3 regions of the Alteromonas sp. 5NS40-0096 genome follow, and region 3 is predicted to be linked to each of the others. Evidence: predicted binding sites of a transcription regulator. Region 3 holds the regulator's gene; each other region holds the start of a gene.
The links. Region 3 encodes FNR, which switches genes on or off when oxygen is low (the NO sensors DNR and NnrR bind a similar motif). Its sites were predicted from a motif close to TTGATCTAGATCAA; they were not measured.

Region 1 (9,847 bases), 580 kb from region 3:
GGTCAACGATTGATAAACCGCATAAGCGCAGTCGTCGAATCCTTTATGCACCCAGATCGGCAATCGGTGGCTCTTGTGATAAATGTACGTAAAGTCTTCAATGGCATTGGTTAAATTACATGTACCACGTACCGTAATGACATGGGTCTTTGATTCGTGATCAGTTTCCAAAAAATAGCGGAGCTTTTTGCCACATCCCCCCACTTTTTCAACCAGTGGGTAGGTCTCTTGAATCGCTTCTGGGGATTGATAGGCGGTAGTCGCTCGCAGTGCGAATGTTTCTAGTAGCTTGAAGTTGACAATCATTGTCAATCCGTCCTTGCGCTATCGTAGGTGTGGTTTTCACTATTCAAGTCGTCGCACTTTTTCGCCATTTGTCATTGGCCTTAGAGTGCGTGTGCAACATCAGTTATTAATACTATATCCACTTTAATCTTTATATAACAAGACTCTATGATAAAAACTTAGTAATATGAATACATACCATTGTGCAAAAATTGTGAATGTTTGTAGTGTGAGTTTTTATACAATGCCGTTCGTAGTTACACTTTGACGTGTGATGTTTAGAAGTAACGTGCAGCCATGTTGTGAATGACTCTGTTCATCAAACCTCCAGTCATATCTTTAGGGCGGAAACCAGATGCTAAACAAGTATCTTATCGTAGCGTTTGTTTTGACTTTTTTTGTGACCACGGGGTCATGGGCGGACCAAGTTTCAGTGACATCCGTTGAAGCAGGGTCACAGCAAACTGGCCAATCAGATGTCTGGCATGACCCAACTGGAGACAAAACTCTCACCCACGCCATCGAAGCATTTAACAACAATGCGTTCTTTTCGTTGGAGACCGCGGGGTCGACGGGTTTGAAACCCGGGGCGTTTTGGTCGCACTTTTCACTGGTCAATGAAAATGACGGCACTGCTCATCTGTATATTGAGTACATTGACCATCAACTGATCTCACTTGAAGTCTGGGAGCATGACAGCAGCACAAACCAGACAGTAAAGATAGCTGACCTATCGATGGCTAAACCGTTCCAACACAGAGAACTCGCTCATCATAGGTTTGTGTTCCCAGTCGAGTTAGAAGCGGGACAAAACAAAACGTATTTTGCCAAGTACAGTTCTGATCAAATGGGGTTTGTTTTCCCCAGCATGCGTATATGGTCACCTCAAGAGTTTAATCGACAAACTACATCAGAAACCGCCATTATGGCCTTTCTCATTGGCGGCTTTTTCTTAATGGCGTTATTTGCTTTGGTCGCGGGCGTCGCTTCAAATGCCAAAACATTTTATGCCTATTCGATATATGCATTCTCAAAAATCACCATATGGCTCGCGGTTTACGGCTATTTACATCAGTACATTTTCCCCGATAATTTTCATTGGAGTTTCATCTGGATCGCCGCCGCCTGTACGGTATATTTTGGCATATTTTTCGCCCGCATCTTTCTAAAAAGTCGACGTTTCACACCGAACATGGATGTTGTATTAAAACTGATGATGGCGAACGCTATATTCTTATTCGGCTGCGCCATATTCCAGCTCACAGTACCTGCAATCATCTCTATTACTATTGCCATGTTGATGTATCCGGTATTGGTGATTACCGGTTTTATTCGATGGCGACAAGGCTCCACTGAGGCAGGCATATTTTGCCTGGCGTGGAGTTTTTTGATCATTTCGTTGGTCACACAAGCACTAAGAGATTTGGGTTTGGTCCCCGTGACCTTGTCTAATTATTACTGGCCAGCCTACGCGTCATTCTTCGAGCTGCTCACCATCATGGCGGCAATTGGTATGAAGGTGAAATCCCTTCGCGAAGCCAAAGCCGAGGCAGAAGCTCGCTACCGCAAACACCTAGAAGATTCGAATAGCAACTTGGAGCAAATCGTCGCTGAGCGAACTCAAGCCCTTGAGCAGGCCAAGCGAAAAGCCGAGCTGGAGGCTCGAACCGATCCTTTGACAGGCTTGAGCAACCGCCGTTGTTTTATTTCTCAAGCAGAAACCCGAATTGCCTTGGCTAAACGCAAATCTGTCTCTGTTTGTCTGTTTTTAATTGATCTGGATTTCTTTAAAAGCATTAATGATACCTATGGTCATCACATCGGCGATGAGGCTCTGAAGGCTTTTGCCGATATATTAAAGCAGTCTACCCGTAACATCGATGTGTGCGGCCGTTATGGTGGTGAGGAGTTTGTTGTGCTTTGCGACGATAATGCGCTTGGCGCCCAAGAGCTCGCCGAACGCATTCGCAAGAATACTGAATCCCTGGTACTGGATACCGAGTCGGGAAAACTCACCTTCACTATCAGTGTTGGTTTAGCAGAGTTTAACTTAAACGAGTCGCTTGAGTCGTTGCTTTCAAAAGCAGATAAAGCTATGTATCGCGCCAAAGAAAGTGGACGAAACAAAGTCGTCAGTATTACGCGAAATGCCGCCACTGCCAGTTAAGACTAAATGCAAAGGCAAACGATGAAACTGACAACGAGATGGACCTGGGTACTAATGGCGACAATGTGTCATTTTACTTGGGCGGCGGCACCCAATAACCAGCCCTCTCAATGGGTATTGGACAAACAAAGCGACAATATCACCATTTACACAAAGCATATCGAGGGCTCAGATGTCGATGCTTTCAAAGGTGTAACGACTTTACCGGCAAGTCGCGATAGTATTTTAGCAATCATGGAAGATACCGAAGCGCTAGCGCAATGGATGCCGGATGTGATCAGTGCTGAGTTACTCTTCCACGAGGGCAATACCAAAATCCAGTACGTACAGACAGATATTCCTTGGCCGGGGAAAAATCGAGACGGTGCCTACCAACTTACGCTCGAAGAGAGTGATACCCAAACAACTATCCTGATTTGGGCGGTGCCAGAATACCTGGAGCCCAATCCCAAGTTCGTCCGAATTCCTTATGCTAAAGGCTTTTGGCAATTAAGTGATGTTGAAGAAGGCACCCGTGTTGTTTACCAATTGCACGCCGAACCCGGTGGAAAATTACCCGCTTGGCTTATCAATAAATTCGTGACAGACACGCCATTTCAGGCATTATCGAATCTCGCCACGCAAACAAGTGAAAAAGGAACTGAGTATGAAAATTAAAGGAAAATTCGACGTTGGATTGCAACCCTTAGATGCGAGTTTTGCCCCCAGCGATGGTGCAAGTGTTGGACGGATGGGCATAAACAAAACCTTTCACGGCGATCTAGATGCCACCAGTGTAGGAGAAATGTTGAGCCTAACAACAGCAACCAAAGGCTCTGCCGGATACGTTGCAATCGAAAGCGTTACCGGTAGCTTACTGGGTAAAACAGGCAGTTTCGCGCTACAGCATTTTGGTACAATGTCAGCATCGGGTAAGCGGCTAACACTTGAAGTCATACCTGATTCCGGTACCGAGGCGTTGGCTAGCCTCGCCGGTGTCATGGATATTATTATTCGAGATGGCGAGCATTACTATGAGTTCGATTTTAAGCTTGAAACTAACCTACAATAATTGTAGCCGCTCCCATTGCCAATCCTCTTGAGGAAGTGGAACTTGCTTTCTCAGCGCATTGTACTCAGATTCCCCCATTGCAAATGCGACAGTTTTAAACTGACTTTTGGCTTTTATCGCTCGAGTTTGCAACAGATTGAGCTTCTCGTCAGCTTGGTCAGAAAAGTCATCAGCTAAAATATCTAAGCTCTTGCTGTGTGCGGCGTAATACTGCAGCACATACCCGACTAATTTGACCAATACTGAAATCATCCGTTTACTCGGAGACAATGGGCTAAGGTGTGACATTTCAAGCGCTTCTTTTGCACCCGTTTCCGTCAGTTCTGCCAGTGCCGCATGCAGCTGTTCTGCAGTCCTTTGATAGTGTTTCAATAGCGCTAAATAACTTTCTGGCACATCTGTTCCATTTTGTTCGAGGTCATCTGCCATATCCTCACTCAACATATCGAGATTGATGATAAGACGCCCTACTGCACTCATTACAACATTACCCTTTCTTGCGACATGAAAAACACACATAAGCTGTCAAAATTACCACACTATGTGAGGTTTCAAAACCTCTGTTGGCCATGGTCGGACTGGGTGACGAGTTCAATGGACACATCAGTGTAGTGACGTGAAATGTGTTTTTTGATCTAGAACAACTCTAGGGCTTTTTTGCCTTGTTCAAATAAACACACAGCCCTATTCTTCTGCGGATTTTCAATCCGGAACAAACACCATGGTACACAGCAGTAAACCCGAACTCCTCTCTCCAGCAGGCAGCCTAAGAAACATGAGGTACGCCTTCGCCTATGGAGCGGATGCCGTGTATGCTGGCCAACCCCGTTACTCTCTTAGAGTAAGAAACAACGAATTCAATATAGAGAACCTAAAAACGGGCATAGATGAAGCCCATCAATTAGGCAAAAAGTTCTACGTTGTGAGCAATATTGCGCCGCACAACAGTAAAGTGGACACCTACTTAAAAGATATCGCTCCCATCATCGACATGCAGCCAGACGCGCTAATTATGTCTGATCCCGGTATGATCATGCTAGTGCGTGAACACTACCCAAAGATGCCAATTCACCTATCAGTTCAGGCTAACGCTGTTAACTATGCCACGGTCCAGTTTTGGTCACGTTTGGGTATTGAAAGAGTCATTCTATCTCGAGAGCTTTCACTCAAGGAAATTGACGTAATCAGGACTAAAGTACCTGACATTGAGCTCGAAATTTTTGTTCATGGCGCACTTTGCATGGCGTATTCCGGTCGCTGCTTGCTTTCCGGTTATATCAATAAACGAGACCCGAATCAGGGTGCATGTACCAATGCATGTCGCTGGCAATATACAGCAGAGAAAGCTCGAGAAAACGAGACCGGAGACATCGTTCATGTTCAGCAGCCTGATGTGAATACCCCGGTATTGGGGCTGGGCCAACCAACCGACGATGTATACCTACTTGAAGAACCGATGAAGCCCGGTGAGTACATGCCAGCATTTGAAGATGAGCATGGTACTTACATCATGAACTCAAAAGATTTACGCGCCGTACAACACGTCGAAACCTTGGTAGGTATGGGTGTTCACTCTCTCAAAATTGAAGGCAGAACGAAATCCCACTACTACTGCGCGCGAACCGCACAAGTCTATCGCAAAGCCATCGACGACGCCGCAGAAGGCAAACCTTTTGACCCAGATTTAATGCTATCCCTTGAAGGACTTGCCAACCGAGGCTACACAGAAGGTTTTTTACGTCGCCATACACACGACGAATATCAAAATTACCAATCTGGTAGCTCAGTGAGCGACCACCAACAATTCGTGGGTGAAATTTTAGGTTGGTGTCCAGATACCGAGATGGCCATTGTCGATGTCAAAAACAAGTTTTGCGTCGGACATCAACTCGAACTAATGACCCCCGATGGCAATCTGACTTTCGATCTGCAATATATGATTGATTACAAAGGTAACACCATTGATAACGCGAAGGGTTCAGGTCACCAAGTCAGAATTCCTGTACCTCATGGTGTATCACTCGACTATGCATTATTACTGCGCAATCTTGAAGAGAACCAAACAACGCGACGTCCATTCGATACGGCTCCTGAAGAAACTGCGTGAGGAATGACACTATGGCACTGAGAATTACTGACGACTGTATAAACTGTGATATGTGTGAACCAGAATGCCCAAATGCTGCGATCAGTATGGGTGAAAACATCTATCACATCGATACAAAGCGCTGTACCGAATGTGTGGGACATTACGATGAGCCCACTTGTGTCAGTGTTTGCCCTATTGATTGTATCGAGCCCGACCCCCAAGCCAAAGAAACACTTGACCAATTGGCAGAAAAGTTTATCGCACTGACAGGGGCCTAAATCGGTACCTTTTATCGATAAACATTGTCGAGAATCAATCTTGGCTCATGTGATATTTATTAATCAAATCTTTATGAATTTGTGACACTTTAGGCAACGTCACTGGGTTAGACTGCAGATATCAATGATTAATAAGTTGGTCGTATTGTGGTGAAAAAAAGTGTAAGTGTTTTAGCAGGGCTGTGTCTTTTTCAAATCAATAGTGTTGTCGCATTTGAGTGGGATTTTATTTCTCTGAGAACCACCCTGTCGCGGCCAGATACTAGCCAGAGCCTGATTTTCAGAGCACCCGGCGAGACGGAACAAAAAACCTTGTTTCATCTATCTCCAACCAATAATGAACGCATCGGTTTTTTTCTCGACATCAATGATATTGAAATTGGTTATGCGGTAGACGCGCGCAAAGACGACATTGAAACCGACACTCAAAACTTTCTCATTTCCTACCGCAAACTTAAACACTCAAGAATCACACTCAATTACCAGACACTCGAAGGCCTAGACACGAGAGTAGAAAACTTATCCGGTGCAGGCCAGTTTAGTCAGTTTCTAGAGCAAACCAAATCCACGAAAATCGAATTATTCGGGCAACACAACTTCTACACTTTTGGTGGCAAAACGTCAGCCTTTGAACACTTTTTCCTAAATCGTCCCAAGTTGAGCTCTGTATTCGATTGGTCTCTCAGTATCAATGGCGGCTGGTCTGTAAAGAGGCTTTCACTCGAATCCCCAACGTCTATTTTACTCCAAACCGATTTTGTTGGCGCCGAGCTGGCCCCCATTACCGAATTAGACTCGGTCTCTTATAGCGGTGATATCGGTCCATTTTTGTCACTACAAGCCCCCAACAACTTTCACTTCTTCGCTGAGTACAAATTTGGTAAAGGTGTGATTAAAAATCTGAGTGATACAGATAGCCTAAAAGAGTCGGGAGACGAAAAAGCCCGGGCATTCGGCGCGGGTATCTCATGGACATCGTCCGATGAAAAACTCTTGGTTTTACTGCGCGGTTGGAAACAAGAGGGCCGCCATGTTTCAACTTCATTCGGCGACCTATCGGTAGTCTGGTTTTTTTAAGATTGGAGAGAGCATTGTGCCAAAGATGGGCGTTATGATTTCTCAATGTGCTGCAAAATCCAATCCCTAAAATGGTTTACATGGGTATAGTAATCAACGGCGCCATAAAGCCCCTGCTGCCAATTGGTCGCTTGTGTGTCTTGCCACGAACTGACACCGACAATATGTGCGACTCCATCTTTTACTACATACGCCGGTGAGCCGCTATCACCGCCACCTCCTATCCCCTCCAGTGGTAACGCATTGTCATCGGGATGGCTGAAATCAAAACTCACCCATTGTCCCTTTGCCGTTACCACTTCGTTTTGAGCAAACCTGAGCTGCATGGGGGCGTCGACAATGCCGTCTTTGCCATTACCCGTATCCCCTTTTCCCGTGATATTGATAATATCTCCCTCGCTTAATTGATGTTTAAACATAACAACGGCTGGGATAGGTTTGGCGGGAACGGAGATTTTCACTAACGCAATGTCATACCCAAACTGGCGGTCTCGCCATTTTTCATGGGTGTAAACCGCTTTGATATCGAGGTTTTCACCTTGGATTTCTGCCCTGTCCGACGCTTCAAGGAAATTGGCAACATGAGCCGCGGTCAAAACCCACCCTTCGCCGATGTAGGTGCCAGAGCCAACAGGGTAAAGCTCGTCGTTATGCTTGGCGGTAAAAGTTACCAGTGCAGGCAACATCTCGTTATGTACCGTGTAGCGTTTATCATCAATATCATGACGAATGATTATTCCATCCGCAGACCTACAAATACCGAATATTAAAGCGGCGGTTACAAGCCATAGACGCATGTTATGTTCTCCTTGACAGAGTGGATTACAAACGTAATCATAATTAATATTACAACTGTAATCAACAATAAGAGAATACTCGCATGCTCCTAAAACGACTTTTTGTGGTGTTAGCCCTAACTCTGCTGACTCAACGGGTTTTTGCCGAAAGTTCGACAGACACACTGACCTTATCCCACCCCAATATCTCGTCTCCTTTGACATTTAACATTCATTTGCCCCATCGCTATTCAGCTAACAAGAGTAAGCGCTATGTATTGATGTTCAATTTACATCCCCAATCAAATACCTACCTCACCGGAATGCATGACTGGATGAGCCATAATGGAGAGTGGCCGTGGCTAGAAACCATTATCGTAACGCCGCAATCTGGCAACCTTATGGCAAGCTTATTCGACCCGAGTGGAGCGACCACTCCAATGCTTGATTTTATGGAGGCAACATTGCTGCCTGCCATCGATAACAAGTACAGGACCAATGGTTATCGTATTATCAGTGGTTTTCGGGTAGACGGTAGTGTTGTTCTTTCGTCTTTGCTTAATAAGCCAACACTGTTTAACGCCCACATTGCCGTCAGTCCGGAACTCAGTAACGATATGGCCGGCATACTGAGCAGTGCTAAACCTAAACTGATATCACTGGACAACAAACCGAGATATTTACTCTTCAGCCATGGTACAAGTGTCAAAGAATCTCACCAGTATGGGCATTACCAGACGCTAGAGCAGCAATTGAAGGCCCATGCACCTTCTAGCTTACAATGGCAATACCTCCCCCTTGAGGACAGTTATTTTATGTCGTTGCCATTGCTCTCTGTCATCAAAGGTATTGAGCAGATTTTCGATGACATTCACACGGGTTTGTCTGCCGAATCTACCGTGTCACAAGGAGGTGTTGACTCGATTGTTTCCCACTATCACTATCTTTCAAACGAGAAATATGGATTTGAAGTCTCGCCCAAATTTTCGATAAAAACGTTGGCAGACAGTAAGCTATCAAATTCGCTTGAGGAGGGATTGCAAATCTATCAAGTATTAGTCCAGCTTTATCCCGATGATCCCTATAGCTATCACAACATCGCTAAGGCCTATGCAAAATATGGTGATTTTCAACAAGCCGTAGTTTATCAAGAGCGCGCCGTAAACAAGGCAAAGCCTTTGTCAACGTGGCACCAAAAACGGCATCAACGCTTTTTAGACACTTATCGATTAAAACAGCAATGAATGGTTAAGTACGTCGGTACTGTGTTTAACACCTATCTTCATTCCTTCTGTATCAATGCGACCCAGAGCAGCAACTCTGTCCCAGGAGCTTGACATGAGGTCGTATTGGCTGGAATCTTGGCTATCAAACTCAGAGCACAAGGCTCAAACCAACATGTCTCTCGGTAGATAGTTTGAGTAGCAAATAGAGAGAAAGAGGAGATTCAAGGTGTTTGCCGTTATATTCAAAGCCAAAACGGGCCAACAAGATGCGCAATACTCCGAAACCGTCGCTATTATGCGTGAAATCGCATTTCGCGAGTATCATTGCCAAGATTTCATTGCCGTTACAGAAGGAAACCAAGAGATCGCGATTTCGTACTGGTTGTCAGAAGACGATATCAAACGTTGGCACGAAAATGCCAAGCACGCCGTCGCACAGCGGCTTGGTAGGGAAAAATGGTACCAATCTTATGTCGTGGAAGTCGCAGAAATAAAACGCCGCTATGCCGTTGGTGAACCATAGCCTCTGCAAACTGCGTTATTCAATGCTAGTCGTGTTTAAGCGTGATAAAACTCATCAAAAACAATTTGTTGGCGTTGTTTTCTCTTTTCCCACGCTAGACGCTCAAGTTCAGGGGAAGGCTGAAATGCCTTCACATGGCCGACGCACAAATAGGCAATTAGCTCTCTATCCTGCGGGGCATTGAGAATGTCTTTGATGCGGTCTTCATCGAGAATGCTCACCCACCCCATACCGATGTTTAACGCACGCGCCATCAACCACATATTTTGCACTGCTGATACAACACTAAACCTGCCCATGTCAGGCATACTGGTTTGCCCTAAAACGGGACCAGACTTGGGTTTGTAAAATACTGCAATATTCACCGGAGTTTCC
Region 2 (9,847 bases), on a different contig from region 3:
CGTTAATTGCGCAGCAAGTTGAAAAGGGCATTCCCCACGACAAAATCGTCCTTGCAGGGTTCTCGCAAGGTGGCGTGATTGCTCTACACTTGGCGACAACTTTCGGACACAAAGTAGCAGGCATAATGGCGCTGTCTACCTATCTATGCGAGCCAGACAACTTGGCAGAGCGAGCGGTAGATGTGAACAAGAGCACACCGATCATGATGGCTCACGGTGAGCAGGACGAGGTCGTCCCGGTGTTTTTAGGTCATGCCGCACATAAAATCTTGTCTGAAAACGGATTCAACGCCACTTGGCAAACCTACACCATGCAACACAACGTGTGTTGGCAAGAAATCCAAGATATTTCGCAATGGCTACAACAGGTTCTTGCCTAGTATTCTATGGGCCTGCTAGCCCCAGGCCCCGCATTTTTGTTAGAATGACCGCAATCTAGCAATTTCCATGTTTCAAGGTTTATCTATGTCTTCTACCCTTCGTTTCGATCGAACTCTGCGCATTGCCACGCGCAAAAGCGCATTAGCCATGTGGCAAGCCGAATATGTCAGAGACGCCTTGCAAGCTCACTACCCTGAGTTACAAATCGAATTGGTACCAATGAGTACTCAAGGGGATAAAATTCTTGATACGCCACTGGCCAAAATCGGCGGGAAAGGGTTGTTCATTAAAGAGCTTGAAGTGGCTATGCTCGAAGGTAGAGCCGATATTGCCGTTCACTCGATGAAGGACGTACCGGTTGAATTTCCCGAAGGCTTTGGATTGCATGTAATCTGCGAACGAGAAAATCCATTCGACGCGTTTGTTTCGAATCAGTACGCCAGTATAGACGACCTGCCAGAAGGCGCAGTAGTAGGTACTTCAAGCTTGCGTCGTCAGTGTCAATTGCGCAAACGACGCCCCGATCTTGAAATTAAAGACTTACGCGGCAACGTCAATACGCGGCTTGCCAAACTAGATGCCGGTGAATATGACGCTATCATCCTAGCTTCAGCAGGCCTAATTCGCTTGGGAATGGAAGCGCGCATCGCTCAACCAATTAGCGCCGATGTCTCTCTTCCCGCGGTAGGGCAAGGCGCAGTAGGCATTGAGTGTCGTAACGATGACAGCGACCTGATTGAGCTTATTAGCGTTTTGAATCACCAAGACACCGCGACAAGAGTTACCGCCGAGCGGGCGCTTAACGCTCGTCTGCAAGGGGGATGTCAGGTGCCTATAGGCAGTTTCGCCGAACTTGAGAATGGCCAATTAACTCTGCGTGGCATGGTGGGAGCAACCGACGGCTCTAAGCTTATTTTTGCCCAAAGTTCGCAACCTGCAGACCAAGCCCATTCCCTTGGAGTTGCTGTCGCTGAGTCACTTTTAGCACAAGGCGCTGGCGACTTATTGGCAGCACTTCACGACTGATGCTTCTGATTACCCGCCCTAAACCCAAACTCGCCGCCAGTGTCGCCGCGTTTGAGTCGGCGGGGTTGGCTGTGGTTGGTGTAGCTCCGTTCGACATTCAACCTCAAAATGAGGTGCGGGAAAAACTACAAGAGACGCTATCACAGCGAGTTAATAAACGGCTCTTGATTGCCACCAGTAAATTTGCGGCAGATGCCTTAGTTGATTGCGTGAGGGATGTGCCGTGTCACACACCTGTAGTGGCAGTGGGCTTGACGACAAAGCAGGCACTAGCCAACTGTTTTAGCCATGTCATCACGCCACATACCAGTGATTCAGAGGGCATCCTTGCGCTCGCTGAACTTGAGCAAGTTAACTGTGAATCCGCTATAGTCATCAAAGGCGTTGGAGGACGAGACCTAATTGAAACACAATTGGCCGAACGCGGGATTCAAGTCATTGTGTTTAACGTGTACCAACGCACGAAATTAAATCCCGTTTATTCATCAGCAAAATGGCAATGGCAAGATGTCACAGGTATTATCGCAACTAGTGGTGAAATGGCGCTTGCATTGATTGAGCAATACGGATTTGAGCAAGTAAAATCAAAACCTTGGCTCACAGTAAGTAAACGTGTCGCCACCTTATTGAATCAGCAAGGCATTTCAGCCGTGCAGGTTTGCAGCGGCGCTTCAGATCCGCTGTTAATAGAATGGGTCAAGGAGAATTGGGAGTAATACATGGCAGAGAGTAAAGAAATGGTTGTCGAGAATGATGTCACACACACAACTGAGTCCACCAGCTCTCCGAAATCAAGGAATACAGCATCCCCGAAAACGGGATTGCTCTGGGTATTTGTCCTTTTTGCTATGTTGCTATCACTTGCTGGTATTGGTGGTGGCTATTGGTTCCTCGAACAGAAATTGGGTGCCGTCACTACACTTGAGCAAACCAATGCGCAGCAGCAGTCTACGCTTAATGCACTAAACGCCCAAAATACAGCGCTACAGAGCGAAATAGACAGCGTTAGAGCAGACAATGCGCAGCGCCAGCAGGCCATTTCCGCTTTAAACGACTCAACTTTGGCCTTAGAGCAACAAAACGCTGCTCTTCAAGACAAACTTGACGGCATTAACGGCCGCAGACCCAGTGATTGGTTACTTGCAGAAGCGGATTACCTTGTACGCATGGCAGGCAGAAAGCTATGGCTAGAACACGATGCCAGAACCGCCATCATGTTACTCGACAGTGCTAATGCAAGACTGAGCGAATTGGGTGATCCATCAATTCTTCCCGTTAGAAGCTTGATTGCGCAAGATATACAACGATTGAAACAAGTCAATGAAGTCGCTCACGTCAGTATTGCCCTGGCATTGTCGGGATTGCTTGGCCAAGTCGACGCTTTGCCATTGGACTATATTGACTTCCCAGATCCGAATGCCGGTACACCCAAAGCCGAAATGTCCGAGTCGGTCTCCGATTGGCAGGAAAACTTGGCGGTTGTATGGCGCAATATTGTTGACGACTTTATTTCACACGAGCGCGTTGACACACCCATCAAGCCATTTATGAATCAACAGCAACGCTGGCTCGCTAGGGAACAATTGTCATTGTACTTACTGCAGGCTCAAGCTGCTGCAAACAAGGCACAGAACACCCTTTATCAACAATCGCTTCAACAGGCTCTGGGTTTAATGGTTGAACACTATGACCTTTCTACGCCCGAAGTGTCAGGTTTTATGGGCAGCATTCAAAACCTGTTGGAAAACGATGTAAGCCGAGCACTACCCACAGAGTTGCAAGCACAGCGCCCACTTTCAGATTTACTTGCTGATCGCGTAGACAGTGTGATTGAACGCGGAGTGCAGGCACTATGAAAAGGCTTATCTGGTTAACGTTGGTCGTCGTTACGGTATTAGCGCTTCTGGTCATTGCACCGAGCTTAATCAACCAAAAAGGTTACGTGTTGATTCAAGCGGGTACGCATGTCATTGAGACTAACTTAGTAAGTCTTGGCATTATTGCGGTATTGGCGGGTGTCGCCTTGGTGATACTCAAATGGGCCGTGAAGCGTCTCGTTAGGTTACTCACGGGATCTCGCCATTGGTTGGGGAGACGAAAAACGAAGAAGCAACAACAGCTTTTCGAACAGGGTATGCAAGCCCTAATGTTAAACCAGCCTGAAAATGCAGTCTCGAAGCTACAAGATACCGTTGGTACAGAATTTGGTGGCATGAATTACCTCAGCCTTGGACTGGCAAATATTAGGCTTGGTCAATTTGAAAGTGCAGAAACGTTCCTCAAGTTAGCACAAGAGTATCCGGAGACATCAGAAGCCGCTCTTGTATTGAGTGCAGAAGCGAAGATGGACCAAGGTCAGCCAGCCCAAGCCATTACTTTACTTCAACCGAGTATGGAAGCGAACAAACCATCGCCAATGCTTATCAAAACTTTTGCAAAAGCACTCGCTGAAGATGGCCAATGGAGTACACTCGAGCGCTCATTGGGTCGCTGGAAAAAGCCTTTAGGAGAAGATTATTCGAGATGGGCGGGCAAAATTGCACAAGGTAAATTAAGCGAAGTCGCAAGTCGTCACGGCGCTAATCAGCTCAAACAAACGTGGGCAGACATGCCCCGTAAGCAACGCAATGACGATGCTTACATTTTTGCTTATGTTGAACAGCTATTGGCTCAGGGGATGCACTCTGATGCTCAAGCTTTCTTGCTAGACAGCCAAAAGAAAGGCCCTAATCCTCTGTTGTTGCCACTGTTTAAACGCTTAGAATTGGCGGATCCTTCGCCCAGTTTTAAACGGATTGAGCAGTGGATCAAAGCAGACAGTGACAACGAAAAACTGTATTCAACCCTCGGCCATCTCGCCTATCATTGTGCTGATCCGGTACTGGCTCAAAAAGCGTTAAGCAAAGCAATTACCTTAAAACCGTCACAAGAGGATATGCTGTTATTGGCACAAATCAGCGAAGACAACAATGATGCAAATCAGGCACTTTCCCTATACAAACAAAGTGCCGATTACGTTTAGATAACGGCATAGACTAGGGCTGCAATGCCATAGGCAAGTAGCCCATACGCCACATAAACACCCCACGCTAGCTTGCTACTACCGGTTTCAGCTCGAATCATCGCAACGGTTGCCACACACTGCAGTGCTACTACGTAAAATAGTACGAGTCCTAAGCCCGCACCCAGTGTGAGTCCATCCGCTTGAACCTGCTGTGCTAATCCTTCTACATTCTCCTCAGCATCGTCCATGCCGAAAAGCGTCCCCAGAGCGCCAACAAATACTTCTCGCGCTAAGAAAGACATCAAGATAGCAACACCGTATCGCCAATCCAAACCCAGCGGTGCGAAAACAGGTTCAATGAATTGCCCAATCTGGCCTAAATAAGAATCTTCCAACGGGGTATTCATCGGAAAGTATCCAAGTACCCAAATGCCCACCGAGACCATAAAAATAATCGGTCCGGCACGGCGAATAAAGCTCAAACCACTGCCAATAACTCGTTGGTACAAGGGTTTCCAGTGGGGTAGGCGATACGTCGGTAATTCGAGAATAAATGGCATGTCAGACTGCTCTAAATCCTTTGGCAGTAGTTTATTCAATACCTGGCTAACTACTAGTGCCATAAGAATACCGAAGAAATAGAGACCAAAAAAAGCGGCGCCTTGGAGATTGAACAACCCGAGAAATACACCGTCAGCAGGCACCAATACTGCAATGAGCAACGCATAAACAGGAAGTCGTGCTGAACAGGACATAAGCGGGATGGTCAGCATAGTAATCAATCGTTTATGAGGAGACTCGATAGTCCTCGCTGCCATGATGGCCGGTATGGCGCAAGCGTGGCCTGATAAATAAGGTATAAAGCTACGGCCAGATAGACCAAAAAAACTCAAAGGGCGGTGGCACACCAAAGCGGCTCGGGCGAGATACCCAGAATCCTCCAACAAACCAAGGATAAATGTCAGAACCATAATCTGGGGGACGAATACGAGGAAAGAACCGAAGCCACCAAAGAGGGCGTCATTGAGAAAGTCACTGACTATACCCTCGGGGGTAAAGACGGTGATCCATTGGGCGAGGGCACTAATGGCCGCTTCTGTACCATCCATCAGCGGTGCAGCCAATGTAAAAATACTTTGAAACAAGACAAACATCAGTGCAAAAAAAACGACGCTTCCAAACGCACTGTTGAGCATGAAACTGTCTATTTGATGCTGATTTTTCAGGACAACATCTTGTTTAACACCAAATTGTTTAGCCAATTGTCGGCTGCGGTGTATTGCCGCGGCATTGGAATCGATTGTATTTATCGGTAACCGTGGTGACGACTGTGAGACCATCTCAAGCGCACCTTGCTTCAGTTCGTGCACGCCAGTTAAAGCGCGTGCCGACAGCGCGATTACCGGGCTCCCTAGCTCTCGGCTCAATTGTTCAGTGTCTATATCTTTGCCAAAACGGTGTACTTCGTCGATAAAATTGAGTGCGAACAGCACGGCTTTGTTGTTTTCGGCTGCTAGTTTTTGTACTTGAAGACCAAGTACTAAGCTACGCTCAAGCCGAGTGGCGTCGAGTACACACATTACTAATGCCGTGGCGTCATCTTGAATCGATCGCGTAATTTCCTTTACCGCGATATCTTCGTCTCGAGTAATCGCTGACAATGAATAGGTGCCAGGTAAATCGACAAGTTCATGCTCGCCAAATCGACCAGACTTCACTTCAACAGTTACCCCAGGATAGTTGGCCACTTTTTGGCGTAATCCTGTAAGTTGGTTAAACAACAAGCTCTTACCACAATTTGGCTTGCCAACCATGACAATACGTTGCATATCAACGACCTTATAAAACGGAATTAGAGACGAACGAAAATGGCTTCTGCGAGCGCTTGTTCTAACGCAAAGACACTACCACCTAACTCGAGCACGATCGGGCCGTTAAACGGACCTTTTCTCAAACAATGAATTGATTGTTCAGTTTCAATGCCCATCTCGGTTAATCTAGACAAAACGGCTGGAGAGACTGTATCAGCGATTGTTACGACAACTGCCGTCTGCGTTGGCGAAAGTTCCCATAATGTCATCGAAATTCTCACTACTGAAATAGATTTGGCCGGCAATTTCACCTTCCAAATAATAATAATTATTATTTAGAGTACCAAACTTTTTGATTGAGCTCTATGAGATAGATCTAAAGTCGCGAGTTTATACTGGGTGGTTTGGATGGAATCACAATGAAAAGTGCCGACTTACTCAGTACAAATGTAACGTTTTGTAATAAACCGCAGCTTTTTGATGATTTTAAATACAAGTCACCGCTAAAATTCAGACTCGATAAATATAACAAGCGCAATTATGTGCGATGGACTCCTTTGGAATACTGAGCTGTGAATGTCTCAAAGACCGTAACGATTATTTTTTCTGCCTGTTTGCTGCTATCGAGTTGGCTCGTAAGTGCCGCAGAGTCAACAGAAACCAAAATAGAGTGGCAAGTCGATCTCGGCTTAACCGTTAACTACAATCGCCATTTTATTGAAGGCCTAACAGAAAGAGACGACTCTTTTGGTTTATCGCCCTTTGTAAGTGGTGGCGTTTATTACGGTAAGTTTTACGCCGAGGCCTCGCCTAATACACTACACCCTCTGACATTCGGCTATGTTCTTCACGATTCGGACTCACACCAGTTTAATCTGGTCGCAGAGTCATGGTTTTTCGAAATATCAGAAGAAAACCAAAGTGAGGATAGTTCTAATCTAGACGGTATCATCACCAGAAAGGCCTCTTTCGAAGCCGGTGTTGAGTACATATCAACGAACCACAAATACGACTTTAGAGTCAGATTACTCCACGATGCACTGGGTCGCCACAACGGTACCGTAGCGACAATTGAAATGGCGCGCCCAATCTATACTGAAACGACGCTATGGTTGCCGGCACTGAGTATTGCGTTTGTCAGCAGTAATGCCGTCGACTACTACTATGGCGTGCATGCCAGTGAGGTAAGAGTTGGCCGTCCCGAATATACCGCCGGTTCAGCCTACATCACGGCAGCTCAACTGTATGTTGAAAGACCATTTGGTGAAAGATGGTCGATCATAGGCTTTGCTGGAATAGCATTACCGAGTCGAAATATAACGGAAAGTCCATTAGTGACTCCTCGAAGCAATGGCTTCAACGTTGGTGTAGGAGCAATATGGACGTTTTAAACACAAGGCAGTGTATACCATTTTTCCTTTTCGCTGTTCTGTTGGGCATCTCAACCAATAGCCACGGTGAAGACACTGCGAAAACAGCGGTTGCGAGCCTCGTTGCTGGCCCACAAGTTTGTATTCGCGAACAAGGAAAAACACTTTGCGAGATGGAAGCTGCATTAATATGGGAAGTACCCGAGTCAGGAGGCTATTGCCTGTGGGATGAAGGTCGTGAAGAGCCAATACAGTGTTGGTCGGAAGCCGTTTCAGGAACGGTAAAGCTAACCTTCAGTGGAGACACTAGCAGGACCTTTAGGCTTACTCGCTCAGAACAGCGTGTTGTATTGGCTACTGCGACTATCAAAGTCATGGGAGCCTTGGAACAACGTTTACGCGCAAGACGACGAAATCGCTTCTGGCGAGTCTTTTAAACGCATTACATAAAATTACAAACACACAACACTTTTGCACATCAACGCGAAAGATTAAGACAAACAGTGTCTTTACACTTTGCTCATCAAATCAGGAAACACAGAAAACGGAGCAAAACCATGAAAAAGACACTCACAACACTATTATTAGGACTGGCCAGCTTTTCATCATTTGCCGATGAAGTAAGCCCAGACAACCCTGTTCTTCGACCGCTTACACTAGTCGATAATGAAATCTTCTTGGCGGCAGGTGTCGCCCATGAAGTAACAGAAGGCAACGATTGGAAAATTGGCCTACAAGCAGCCTACGGGATCAATGACAATTTAACCATTGGTCTTGATGGATTGCGTTATAAAATCGTCGGTCGTGAAAACAACGGACTCGGTTGGGATGTGGCGCTAGGCGGTGGACTCAGAGGCTACAGAGAGAACGGCAATGGAGAGGCATTTGCTTACGGCGTAGATTTAAGTAGCAAATATGTAGTCAGCGAAAATCGTGCTTATCTATTCGCAGCAGAGTATATTTTGTGGGACGAAGAACGCAGAGACAACCGGAACGAATATCGTTTTAGCGTGGGCGCGATGCAAAACATTACAGACCAGATTACACTGACAGGAACATACAGCTACAGTGTACTGAATGATTTTGTTACTGATGACGCTCACAGCGTATCCTTGGGCGCAGAGTACGTTTTCTCAAAGCACACAAGTATGGGCGTATTCGCCGAATACACTAACTTTGATGCGGTAGAAAACGGCTACGATCAACGAACCAACTACGAGTCTTTGGTCGGTGCATTTTTGACATATCGATTTTAAAGTAGCACTGGGAGGCATCAACTGTCTCCCAACTCTACAAAAGGAAAATAAGGTTTGAGCAATACAAACAATCTCGCACACATCTTCTTAGTAGAAGACGATCATAGCCTAGCAACCCTGGTCAAAGAGTATTTTGAATTACAGGGGTTCAAAGTCAGTGTCGAGAACATGGGTGACAACGCCACAGATCGCATATTGCAAACACAACCTGACTTAGTCATTTTAGACTTGATGTTACCCGGTAAAAACGGCCTCGATATCTGTCGTGAGCTGCGCCTCCAAAGTCAGGTACCCGTTGTCATGCTTACAGCAAGAACCGATGATATTGACCAAATTGTCGGTCTAGAAGTAGGCGCTGATGACTACATCTGCAAGCCGGTACAGCCGCGATTACTACTCGCTCGTGTGACAGCACTTCTCAGACGCACACCGCAACAATCAACCGTATCACAAAGCGGCAAACTCAATGAAAATGAGTACCAGTTTGGCGAGCTGTATATCAATAGCCTCAAGCAGATTGTTTCTCTTGAAGATCAAAATATTGATATCACAACCAACGAGTTGTCACTGCTATGCTTGTTTGCTGAAAATGCCGATAAGGTCTTATCCAGAGACGATCTATTGAACAACTTAAGAGGGTTTGGCTACGATGGCATGGACAGAACAGTAGACATGCTGGTATCGCGATTGCGCAAAAAGCTGGGCGACAATGCGACTAAACCGGAAAAAATCAAAACGGTTTGGAAGAAAGGCTATTTGTTTGTTAGCGATGCTTGGGCGTAAGCAACGAAGCCTCGAATAACACTGTATTTTTAGACGTCCACGTGAGCGTTGCATGCGCTTCTTTTTAGTTGATATTTGCTTATGAAAAACCTCTTTTTTCGTCTCTACCTTTTTATCATTGTTATGGTTATTGGTTTGGGCTGGAGTCTCGATAGGCTCTACGATGAGCACATGCAAGAAGCGAACGTCACAACCGATTTGGACTTGCATAAGGGC
Region 3 (9,847 bases):
ATGCCTGCATGGTTAGATGCATTCGGCGAGCAAGGTGTGAAAGAAGTTGCACATTACGTAATGAGTTTGAGCGGACGAGAAGATGCTGACGCTAACCTTGCAGCAGCAGGTAAAACGAAATTCGCAGCGTGTGCAGCCTGTCACGGTATGGATGGAAAAGGTAATCAACTTCTTGGTGCCCCTAACCTAACAGATAATATCTGGCTATATGGCGGCAGTGAGCGTGCGATTATCGAAACGCTAAATTATGGCCGTAACGGTGTGATGCCTTCGTTCAAGAAAACCTTGGGTGAAGACAAAATCCACGTGGTGGCGACATACGTATATAGCTTGTCGAATTAAGCCATCGGCAATGTATCTTGAAAAGAGCCCCGCATCGTCGGGGCTTTTTTACCCTAGACACCAGTGAATTATTACTAGTTTTTTCGTAGCAAAAATTGCTAATAGTTCATTTGGACACCCTGTTAACCCAGGTTGTCACCCTAACCAAAGTAGTGTGAGTTTGATGAAAGTAGTACCTTGGTATAAACAGTTTTGGCCTTGGTTTTTAATTGCCATTCCTACTAGCTCCTTTATTGTGGGCTATATTGTTATTAGCCTGTCAATTGATACTTCAGACAGCTTAGTGGTCGATGATTACTACAAAGAAGGCAAGGCAATTAACGCCAAATTAGACAAAGTGTATGAAGCACAGCGTTTGCGTATCACAACGGAACTCATGATTGATAATGGCGCAGTCGCGCTAAAGTTTCACTCAGGTATTCCACAAGACGGCACGGCACTTAAACTGGCGTTTTATCACACGACGATAGAAGACAGAGACACCAGTGTTTTGCTCTCTCGTGATGCCAATGGCGTTTATCGCGGCTTTGTCGAAGCCTCGTTAGAGGGTAAATGGCAGATCACACTTACTCCACTTGATGAAAGCTGGAAAGTACAGCGCACTCTCGGCCTGCCCAGAACAGGTTGGTTTACCTTTAATCCCTAGCGCTTATGGCTGTCGTCGATTGTTATCATTGCGGTTTACCCGCCGAAACGCACGATAATTTCCGTGCTACCGTTCTCGACGAAGAACGGGTGATGTGCTGCCCTGGCTGCAAGGCTGTGGCTGAAACGATAGTGGCAAATGGCTTAGAAGATTATTATCGTTTCCGCACGGCGCCTGCAGAACAAGGTGATCAAGCTCTTGATGACACGCTAGCTAAGTTAGCGATTTATGATGAGCCTGCATTGCAAGAAGAGTTTGTTCATGATCAAGGCGAGCTCAAGGAGATTCAACTTACCGTCGAAGGCATCACGTGCGCTGCATGTGGCTGGTTGATTGAAAAACAATTATCTCGAGTTGAAGGCATCAGCCAAGTTGCTGTAAATGTTGCAGAACGACGCGCTATGGTAGCTTGGAATGACAATTCGGTTAACCTCTCTGGTGTACTCAAGGCTTTAAACAAAATTGGCTACCCTTCTTTGCCGTTCCAACCCGATCAGCATGAGTCACTGTACAAGAAAGAGCAAAAAACATATCTCAAAAAACTTGGCTTAGCGGGTTTAATGACGATGCAAGTCATGATGTTAATGGCGGGCATGTATTTTGATTTGTTTGGTGCCATTGAAAATGAGACCAAACAATTCTTCCATTGGATCGCGGCAGTTCTCACTACGCCTGTTGTCTTGTATTCGGGAAGTGTTTTCTATGTTGGAGCGTCCAAGGCACTGTCAGCACGTACGGTCAATATGGATGTTCCGGTCACGATCGCGATTTTTGGAACCTATGTAGCGGGTATTAAGTCAGTCCTAAGCGAGTCTGGTGACGTCTATTTTGAATCGATTTGCATGTTCGTATTCTTGTTATTACTCAGCCGCTACCTAGAACACCGTTCAAGACACAAAGCCGCTCAAATCTCCGCAAATATGATGCAGCATATGCCTGTCACGGCCACGTTGGTCTCTGACAATGGCAATTTAGATCAGTGTTTAGCAAAACAGCTACAAACAGGGCAAACCGTACTGGTTAAAGCAGGGGAAATCATCCCTGTCGATGGGCAAGTCATTGATGGAATCAGTGCGGTCGATGAGTCTATGCTAACAGGCGAGTTCAAACCGGTGTCCAAATCGCGTGGTGACGCGGTGTACGGTGGCACAGTGTCGCAGACTGGTGCATTAACAATCGAAGTGACCCAAACCTTAAAAAATGCATTAGTAAGTCAAATCATCAGATTGCAGTCTTCTGCAATGGCAACCAAGCCCAAAGTCGCGGCGACAGCCGATACCTTCTCACGTTACTTTGTTATGGCGGTGCTAGGATTATCCGCCCTCACCTTCGGATTTTGGTCGTTTCAGGGTAGTAGTGACGCATTTTGGATCACGATTTCAGTGCTAGTTGCCACCTGCCCTTGCGCTTTGGGTCTTGCAACGCCTTCGGCGTTGACATGTGCTATGGCAAAACTCAATCGCGGTGGGGTTTTACTCAAGCGAGCCGACGCACTCGAACAGCTCACTGCGATAGATACTATTGCACTCGATAAAACGGGAACGTTAACGCAAGGAAAGTTCTCAGTGACAAAAGCCTGGTATGCCGACGGTACTGACAGCGCTTTGCTTTACGACATTGTTTGTACTTTAGAAGCGCGCTCAGAACACCCCATTGCCAGCGCATTTACCTCACAAAATGCTTTACCTCAGCTTTTAGACTTCAAGGTTGTGCCAGGAAAAGGCGTTGAGGGTAGTATCGGCCAAGAGAAATACCGATTGGGGTCAAAGCATTTTGCAGGCGCGAAAACCGAACAGCACTGGGGAAATGTCTATCTGTGTAATGAACAAAACCAATGCCTTGCCGTTTTTGAAGTCACAGACAATATCAAAGACGGTATTGCAGAGGTGTTGAAAAGCCTAGACGCTTACACACTATGCTTGATAAGCGGTGATACTCAACAACACGTTTCATCAGTCGCCAATACACTCAATATCGACACCTTGTTCGCCGAGCAAACCCCCGAGGACAAGTACAAAACGGTAAAAGCGCTACAGGCCAAAGGGCACAATGTAATGATGTTAGGCGATGGTATCAATGATGCGCCTGTTCTCGCGAGTGCTGATGTCTCGGTTGCCGTCGGCAACGCTACTGACGTAGCGAAGAATGCTGCAGATGTTATCTTGCTGTCTAATGAACTAGATAACGTCCCCGAACTTCTAGAAACTGCTCGCGCCACTAAGCTAAAAATCAAGCAGAACATTGCATGGGCAGTTGGGTATAATGTACTGATATTACCTTTCGCTGTATCTGGCATGCTGACACCATGGCTCGCAGTGATTGGCATGTCATTGAGTAGTATTATTGTCGTTTCAAACTCGACCCGTTTGTTAAAATAGGGCTAGCATAGTGAGTATTATTTACGTATTGATCCCTCTGGCTGTCATTATCGTGGCAATTGCGATTGGCGTCTTTTTTTGGGCTGTTAAATCAAACCAATTTGAAGACTTAGAGCGTCAGGGATATAGCATTTTGTTCGACGACGACCTACCAAAAGAACAAAGACGACAGCCCGACGTACAGCAGCCGGACTCTCAAACCAAGAATGACTGACTTTAACGTATTCTCTGCGTTTCTTATTGGTGTAGCAGGCGGCGTACATTGCGTTGGTATGTGTGGTGGTATTGCTACGGCGTTTGGCGCAACGATTCCGTCTCATCACCCTAAGAACGCTTATATCGCGTTATACAACCTCGGTAGAATATTAAGTTACACGGTTGCTGGAGGCATCACCGGCTTTTTGGGAGGCGTTGTATCGCTGTCACTGCGTAATGGATTAGTTTATCTATCTATTGTAAGCGGCATTATACTCTTGCTACTCGCTTGTTACTTGGGTAACTGGTGGCGAATATTAACCGCAATCGAAGCGCTCGGTTCTCGGGTCTGGAAGCGAATCCAGCCTTTGTCTAAACGGTTTTTGCCAGTTGATTCCTATGGTAAAGCGTTGGGTTACGGCATGATCTGGGGTTGGCTACCGTGTGGGCTGGTTTACTCTACACTGACATGGTCAATGGCGTCTGGCGATGCCCTAAACGGCGCTGCCATCATGCTAGCGTTCGGCTTGGGCACGCTGCCAACACTCTTTGCAGCCAGTTTATCCGCACAATGGTTGGTCAAAGGTTTTCGGCACCCCGTTGTTAAACAATGCATTGCCACTTTAGTCGCAATATATGCAGTTTTCTTGATTTATAATGGTTACAATAGTATCTATAACGCTTAGGCAAAGGACCCGGAACGACTATGAGCAAGACCAGCGATTTTTCAATACATTGTCAAAACTGTAGTTTCAGTCACCTGTGTTTACCAGTTGCGCTCAATAAAACAGAAATTGAGTCATTGGACGACATTGTTGAACGAAAAAAGCCACTGCATAAAAATGATAAGTTAATTCGTTCTGGTGACAGCTTCACAGCCTTGTACGCGGTGAGAAGCGGTTCGTTCAAATCGTTCGTCAGTGCCAAAGATGGCGAAGAGCAAATCATAGGGTTTCATTTTCCTGGTGACATTATTGGCTTTGATGCGCTGCGCAACAATACCCATGAAAGCTACACCCAAGCCCTAGAAACCGCCATGGTCTGCGAATTGCCCTACGACACATTAGACAAAATGTCGGTACAACTACCTAAGCTGCGCCACCAAATCATGAGTTTTATGAGTGCAGAGATAAAGCAAGACAATGAAATGATGATGTTGTTAAACAAGCGTACCGCAGAAGAACGCTTGATCTATTTTATCGCGCAATTGTCGCAACGTTTTGAAGAACGGGGCTTCTCATCTCGAGAATTTAATTTATCAATGACCCGAAACGAGATTGGAAACTACTTGGGTCTTACGGTCGAAACGATTTCCCGTTTACTTACGCGTTTTCAAAAAGAAGGCATTATTCAGGTTGACGGTAAGCTTATTACCATCACGGATTTCGACGCGATGGAAGACAAACTCAACAATATGGGCGTGCAAACAAAAGAGGTGATTTAAGCCTCTTTTTGATCCAAAACAAATCACATTTTTCTATATTCGACCTACACTTATGTAAAGAGGCAACACTAACGTTGGTTCGTTGTGTTTAATGACTATTGCATTAGGGAAGGTCGCATATGATTAACTACAATCACTTACTCGCTATCATTGAGCCTGATAGAGACAATCAACCTGCCCTATCCCGGGCGATCGAACTTGCCGAAAAGACGGAAGCCAGCATTACGGCATACATGGTGATCTACGATTTCTCGTACGAAATGACAACCATGCTCTCATCAGATGAACGAGAAGCCATGCGAGAAGCCGTAATCAAAGATCGTCAAGCTTGGTTGGAGGATGAGTTAAAACACTACAAAAGTAACGCAGCAATAAAGGTGGTTGTTGAATGGCACAATCGCGCCTATGAATCCATTATACGCTTTGCCATGGCACACAGCTGTGACATCGTTGTAAAGGCCACAAAACCTCACGATGATCTGACTTCAGTCATTTTTACGCCTACGGATTGGCATTTGTTACGCAAATGTCCTTCTCCGGTGTTGTTAGTAAAAGACCACGATTGGCCTGAGGATGGTAACATTATTGCAGCCGTCAACGTCGGCACCGAAGACAGAGAGCATGCGCAGCTCAACGACAAACTCACCGTGATTGCGAAAGACTATGCAGACTTGCTGATTGGCAAGGTTAACTTGGTTAACTGCTACCCCAGTACACCGCTCAACATCGCGATAGAGGTCCCAGAGTTTGACCCAACGACTTACAATGATTCTGTGCGAAATCATCATCTACAAGAGATAGAACGTCACTCTAATCGATACGATATTCCGCTTGAACGATGTCACGTAAAAGAAGGCTTGCCGGAAAGCGTGATACCACAAATTGCAGACGCCGTTGATGCGGAACTCGTCATCATAGGCACCGTGGGTCGCGTTGGTCTATCAGCGGCGTTAATTGGCAACACCGCTGAGCATGTAATCGATAGTTTGCAGTGTGACGTGCTTGCGATCAAACCCGACGGTTTCCAATCCCCAATACGCTAATATCCAATGGATAAACGCGCTGACTCTGTTTAGAACTAAGGCTATGCGCAGGTGCGGGCATTTTGTATAATGCCCGCTTTTCGAGTAATAGAGCACGTTTCGCGCATGAATCAGAACGCAGTAGAAGCCAAGTTGACAGAATCCGGCTCAACCAGTTCACAACAAAAAGCCAAGTACAACTTCAATAAATTACAAAAACGCCTACGACGAAATGTCGGTAAAGCGATTGAAGACTTTGGCATGATTGAAGCAAACGATAGAATCATGGTTTGTCTTTCCGGAGGAAAAGACAGCTACACCATGCTCGATATCCTCATGTTCTTGCGTAAGATAGCTCCTATCGACTTTGATATCGTCGCGGTCAACTTAGACCAGAAGCAACCGGGCTTCCCAGAACATATTCTGCCCCAATACCTCGAGAGTGTCGGTGTTGAATACAAGATCGTAGAAGAAGATACCTACTCTATTGTCAAAGACAAGATCCCGGAAGGTAAGACTACCTGTTCTTTGTGTTCTCGATTGCGCCGAGGCATTTTGTACCGAACGGCTACCGAATTAGGCGCAACCAAAATTGCGCTGGGACATCACAGGGACGATATGTTAGAAACCCTGTTTTTGAATATGTTTCACGGTGGCAAACTGAAATCAATGCCGCCTAAATTAGTCAGTGATGATGGTAAACATATCGTAATCCGCCCTTTGGCTTACTGCAGCGAAAAGGATATTGTTAAATACTCAAACATTGCCGATTTTCCTATCATCCCGTGCAACCTTTGTGGTTCACAAGAAAATTTGCAAAGAAAACATATCAAAGCGATGTTGCAAGACTGGGACAAACGGTTCCCTGGCCGCATTGAATCCATGTTTCGCTCTATTCAGAACGTGGCACCTACACACCTTGCAGATAAAAACTTACACGACTTTAAAAGCATTGAAACTACTGGAGCGCCGGTAAAAGATGGTGACATAGGTTTTGATGCACCAACATTTGAAGTTGCACAAGAAAACATGGAAGATGCTATTCCAATCGTCAATATCATGGAAGCAAAACAGTAATGAAAATAGGCCTAGCTTTAGGTGCGGGCGCAGCTCGCGGATGGACCCACATTGGCATCATAAAGGCACTTGAAGAGCTGGGTATTAAAATCGACGTAGTGGCAGGTTGCTCCATCGGCGCTTACGTCGGTGCAGCGTATGCCAGCGGCAAACTAGAAGCATTGCAGGAATGGGCGTTCTCGCTTTCCGAATGGCAGGTACTCTCCCTTATGGGTGTTGGTATCCGAAAAGGGGGAATTGCGAGTGGCCAGAAAGTATTTGATAAACTGATAGAAGACTTCAGTGCGCCGACATTTGAGTCGATGGATTTACCATTTGGTTGCGTCGCGACTGATCTTTCGACAGGCAGAGAAGTGATCTTTAAAAAAGGTGACGTAGGGGAACCTGTCAAAGCTTCTTGTGCGATTCCCGCCCTGTTTTCTCCCGTCGCAAAGGACGGTAAGTGGTTGGTAGATGGTGCGGTAGTCAATCCCGTTCCGGTTAATTTGTGCCGCCAACTTGGGGCAGATTTTGTTATCGCCGTCAATTTAAATGCTGACTTTAGACCACAGCGTTTGGTACAAACTCGCCTTGAGCACGAAGCAGCGAATCGCAAGACAGACGATTTTTTCTCAAAAAGTCAAAACGTGCTACGCCAGTGGTTTTCACCTGAGACAACTGCAGAGAAGAACGAAAATCCACCTGGTATCTTCAGTGTGATGAGCAGTGCACTAGAAATTCTTCAAGCGCGTGTCACCCGCTCTCGTTTAGCAGGCGATCCGCCGGATATATTGCTCGAACCGCAACTCACTGACGTGGGTATCATGGAATTTCATCGTGCCGAAGACTTGTTTGAAAAAGGCAAACAAACGGTGTCTCGTATCGAAGAGCAGATTCGCTACCAGTTGTTACTGAGTTAAGCCCGAAAATGTGTGGTGCTGTCGAGCAAAAAGTCGATAAGCACCCTCACCCGCCTCGCTTTTTGCGAGTTTTGCATGAAGTAAATGTACAAACCTGGGTATTCATCCCAGTATTGCTCTAGTAATGGCGACAACTGCCCCTCAGTAAATTGATTTTCAATCATCGGTGTGACGATCCTTCCGATACCAAGACCTTTAATTGCAGCGTCTATCATTGCATCAGTGTCATTGACAATTAACGCGGTTTTTCCTCTAACGGTATGCTGTTGTCCATTATCATTGAGTAATAGTGGCGCTATTTGATTAGAACCAATAAAGCGGTACTGAATAAACTTGTGTTCACTGACGTCTGAGAGTGTTTTCGGTAAGCCGTATTTCGCCAAATAATCCTTAGAAGCAAACAGTGCTTCTTTCATTGGCGATGTTAACGGTCTTGCCACCATTCCATCTTGAATACGATGACCAAAACGAATACCCACATCAAAACCTTCATCCAAAATATTGACAACTTTGTCGCTAATCGATATTTCCAGTTCAATGTCGGGGTAAAGATGACAGAATTGGGCGTAGTAAGGCTTGAGCAAAAAATCGTAAACAAACTTTGGAAGCGTAATGCGAACGCGGCCTGAAGGTGCCTTATTGAGATCTTGCAGGCTATCGACTGCGAGTTCTAGACTCGACAGATGATCACCAATACGCTCGTATAACAGTTGTCCAGCCTGCGTTAATTCTATTCGCCTCGTACTTCGGCTAAATAGAGGCATGCCTATCTTTGCCTCAAGCGACTTGAGTGATTGACTGACCGAGGGTGCGGCAATTTCAAGCTGTCTCGCCGCCCCTCGAATACTGCCTTCTTTTACGATTGTACTGAAAACCGCCAATTGATTGTACGTTGCGCCTTTCACACGCACCTCATTGTAAACATTAACCTAACAGACTTAGTTAATTTAACCGCCTAAAAACTATTAGTGTCAAGGAGTAAACTACACAGACTTTAAATTGAATCACCTACGAGGACACGATGAGTAAGGTATTAGTTATTTCTGGTCACCCTGATCTAGCCCATTCATACACCAATTCTGCGATCATAAAGCAGTTAGAGGGCTCCTTATCAAGTACAGAAATTCGTAGACTCGATACACTGTACCCCGATTACCAAATCGATATAGAGCAAGAGCAGAAAGCACTGATTAACGCTGATATCATTATTCTTCAATTTCCATTTTACTGGTACTCAGTACCTGCGTTATTGAAAAAATGGATTGATGATGTTTTTAGCTATGATTTTGCGTTTGGTGCAAAAGGCGACAAACTCAAAGGTAAAGATTTCATTTTGTCGTTTACTGTTGGTGGGCCGGAATCCTCGTATACGCCCCTCGGATACAATCATTTCCCAATTGGCGATCTAGTCAAACCGTTGCAGCAGACAGCCTATTTGGCCGGTATGGTATACCACCAACCGGTATATACCCACCAAATGGTTTACATACCAGGTGTATATAATGAGCTAGAAGATGTGATAGGCAGAGCTAACGATCACGCCAACCGATTAATTGATCAAATAAAATCTATCCAGTCAGACAAAACCAATTTGTTGACCAAGTTTGTTCATCAGTGGTTTTCAGAATTTGACGTGTTACCTGAAGATGCGGGTTATTTTCTGTCGTTTCTCGCTGAAGATATTCATTGGGAGATGGGAGCTGATACCTTCACAGGCCACGCAGGTTTCAACGATTGGTACCAGATTGCCAGAAACACTTTTCTGCCAGGCCCACAACACATTGTGGAACAAGTGGAAGTTGAGCCAATAGAAAACGACCCAAATGGTTCGCAATACCAATTAA

Region 1: a site for FNR is predicted at 4,134-4,147, ahead of trhP (prephenate-dependent tRNA uridine(34) hydroxylase TrhP). Genes of this name have one in related genera too.
Region 2: a site for FNR is predicted at 6,575-6,588, ahead of AC27G9_RS17020 (FeoA family protein). Genes of this name have one in related genera too.

The regions. Positions count from the first base shown of each region.
Region 1 is NZ_BAAJLQ010000001.1:132,334-142,180, reverse strand. Features, by position in the region: gene AC27G9_RS00755 (lipase family protein) at 1-306, opposite strand, end outside; gene AC27G9_RS00750 (sensor domain-containing diguanylate cyclase) at 641-2,452, shown strand; gene AC27G9_RS00745 (START domain-containing protein) at 2,474-3,109, shown strand; gene AC27G9_RS00740 (DUF3224 domain-containing protein) at 3,099-3,503, shown strand; gene AC27G9_RS00735 (hypothetical protein) at 3,495-3,983, opposite strand; gene trhP (prephenate-dependent tRNA uridine(34) hydroxylase TrhP) at 4,225-5,610, shown strand; gene AC27G9_RS00725 (YfhL family 4Fe-4S dicluster ferredoxin) at 5,622-5,870, shown strand; gene AC27G9_RS00720 (hypothetical protein) at 6,018-6,947, shown strand; gene AC27G9_RS00715 (trypsin-like serine protease) at 6,980-7,744, opposite strand; gene AC27G9_RS00710 (alpha/beta hydrolase-fold protein) at 7,828-8,967, shown strand; gene AC27G9_RS00705 (antibiotic biosynthesis monooxygenase family protein) at 9,176-9,472, shown strand; gene bluB (5,6-dimethylbenzimidazole synthase) at 9,508-9,847, opposite strand, start outside.
Region 2 is NZ_BAAJLQ010000006.1:51,092-60,938, reverse strand. Features, by position in the region: gene AC27G9_RS17050 (alpha/beta hydrolase) at 1-380, shown strand, start outside; gene hemC (hydroxymethylbilane synthase) at 466-1,407, shown strand; gene AC27G9_RS17040 (uroporphyrinogen-III synthase) at 1,407-2,123, shown strand; gene AC27G9_RS17035 (uroporphyrinogen-III C-methyltransferase) at 2,127-3,263, shown strand; gene AC27G9_RS17030 (heme biosynthesis HemY N-terminal domain-containing protein) at 3,260-4,429, shown strand; gene feoB (ferrous iron transporter B) at 4,426-6,240, opposite strand; gene AC27G9_RS17020 (FeoA family protein) at 6,264-6,491, opposite strand; gene AC27G9_RS17015 (MipA/OmpV family protein) at 6,795-7,613, shown strand; gene AC27G9_RS17010 (DUF3019 domain-containing protein) at 7,601-8,029, shown strand; gene AC27G9_RS17005 (hypothetical protein) at 8,150-8,848, shown strand; gene AC27G9_RS17000 (response regulator) at 8,903-9,631, shown strand; gene AC27G9_RS16995 (ATP-binding protein) at 9,713-9,847, shown strand, end outside.
Region 3 is NZ_BAAJLQ010000001.1:716,589-726,435, forward strand. Features, by position in the region: gene ccoP (cytochrome-c oxidase, cbb3-type subunit III) at 1-342, shown strand, start outside; gene AC27G9_RS03235 (FixH family protein) at 506-988, shown strand; gene AC27G9_RS03240 (heavy metal translocating P-type ATPase) at 994-3,366, shown strand; gene ccoS (cbb3-type cytochrome oxidase assembly protein CcoS) at 3,377-3,580, shown strand; gene AC27G9_RS03250 (sulfite exporter TauE/SafE family protein) at 3,573-4,247, shown strand; gene fnr (fumarate/nitrate reduction transcriptional regulator Fnr) at 4,268-5,005, shown strand; gene uspE (universal stress protein UspE) at 5,125-6,048, shown strand; gene ttcA (tRNA 2-thiocytidine(32) synthetase TtcA) at 6,154-7,104, shown strand; gene rssA (patatin-like phospholipase RssA) at 7,104-8,003, shown strand; gene AC27G9_RS03275 (LysR family transcriptional regulator) at 8,000-8,908, opposite strand; gene AC27G9_RS03280 (NAD(P)H-dependent oxidoreductase) at 9,025-9,847, shown strand, end outside.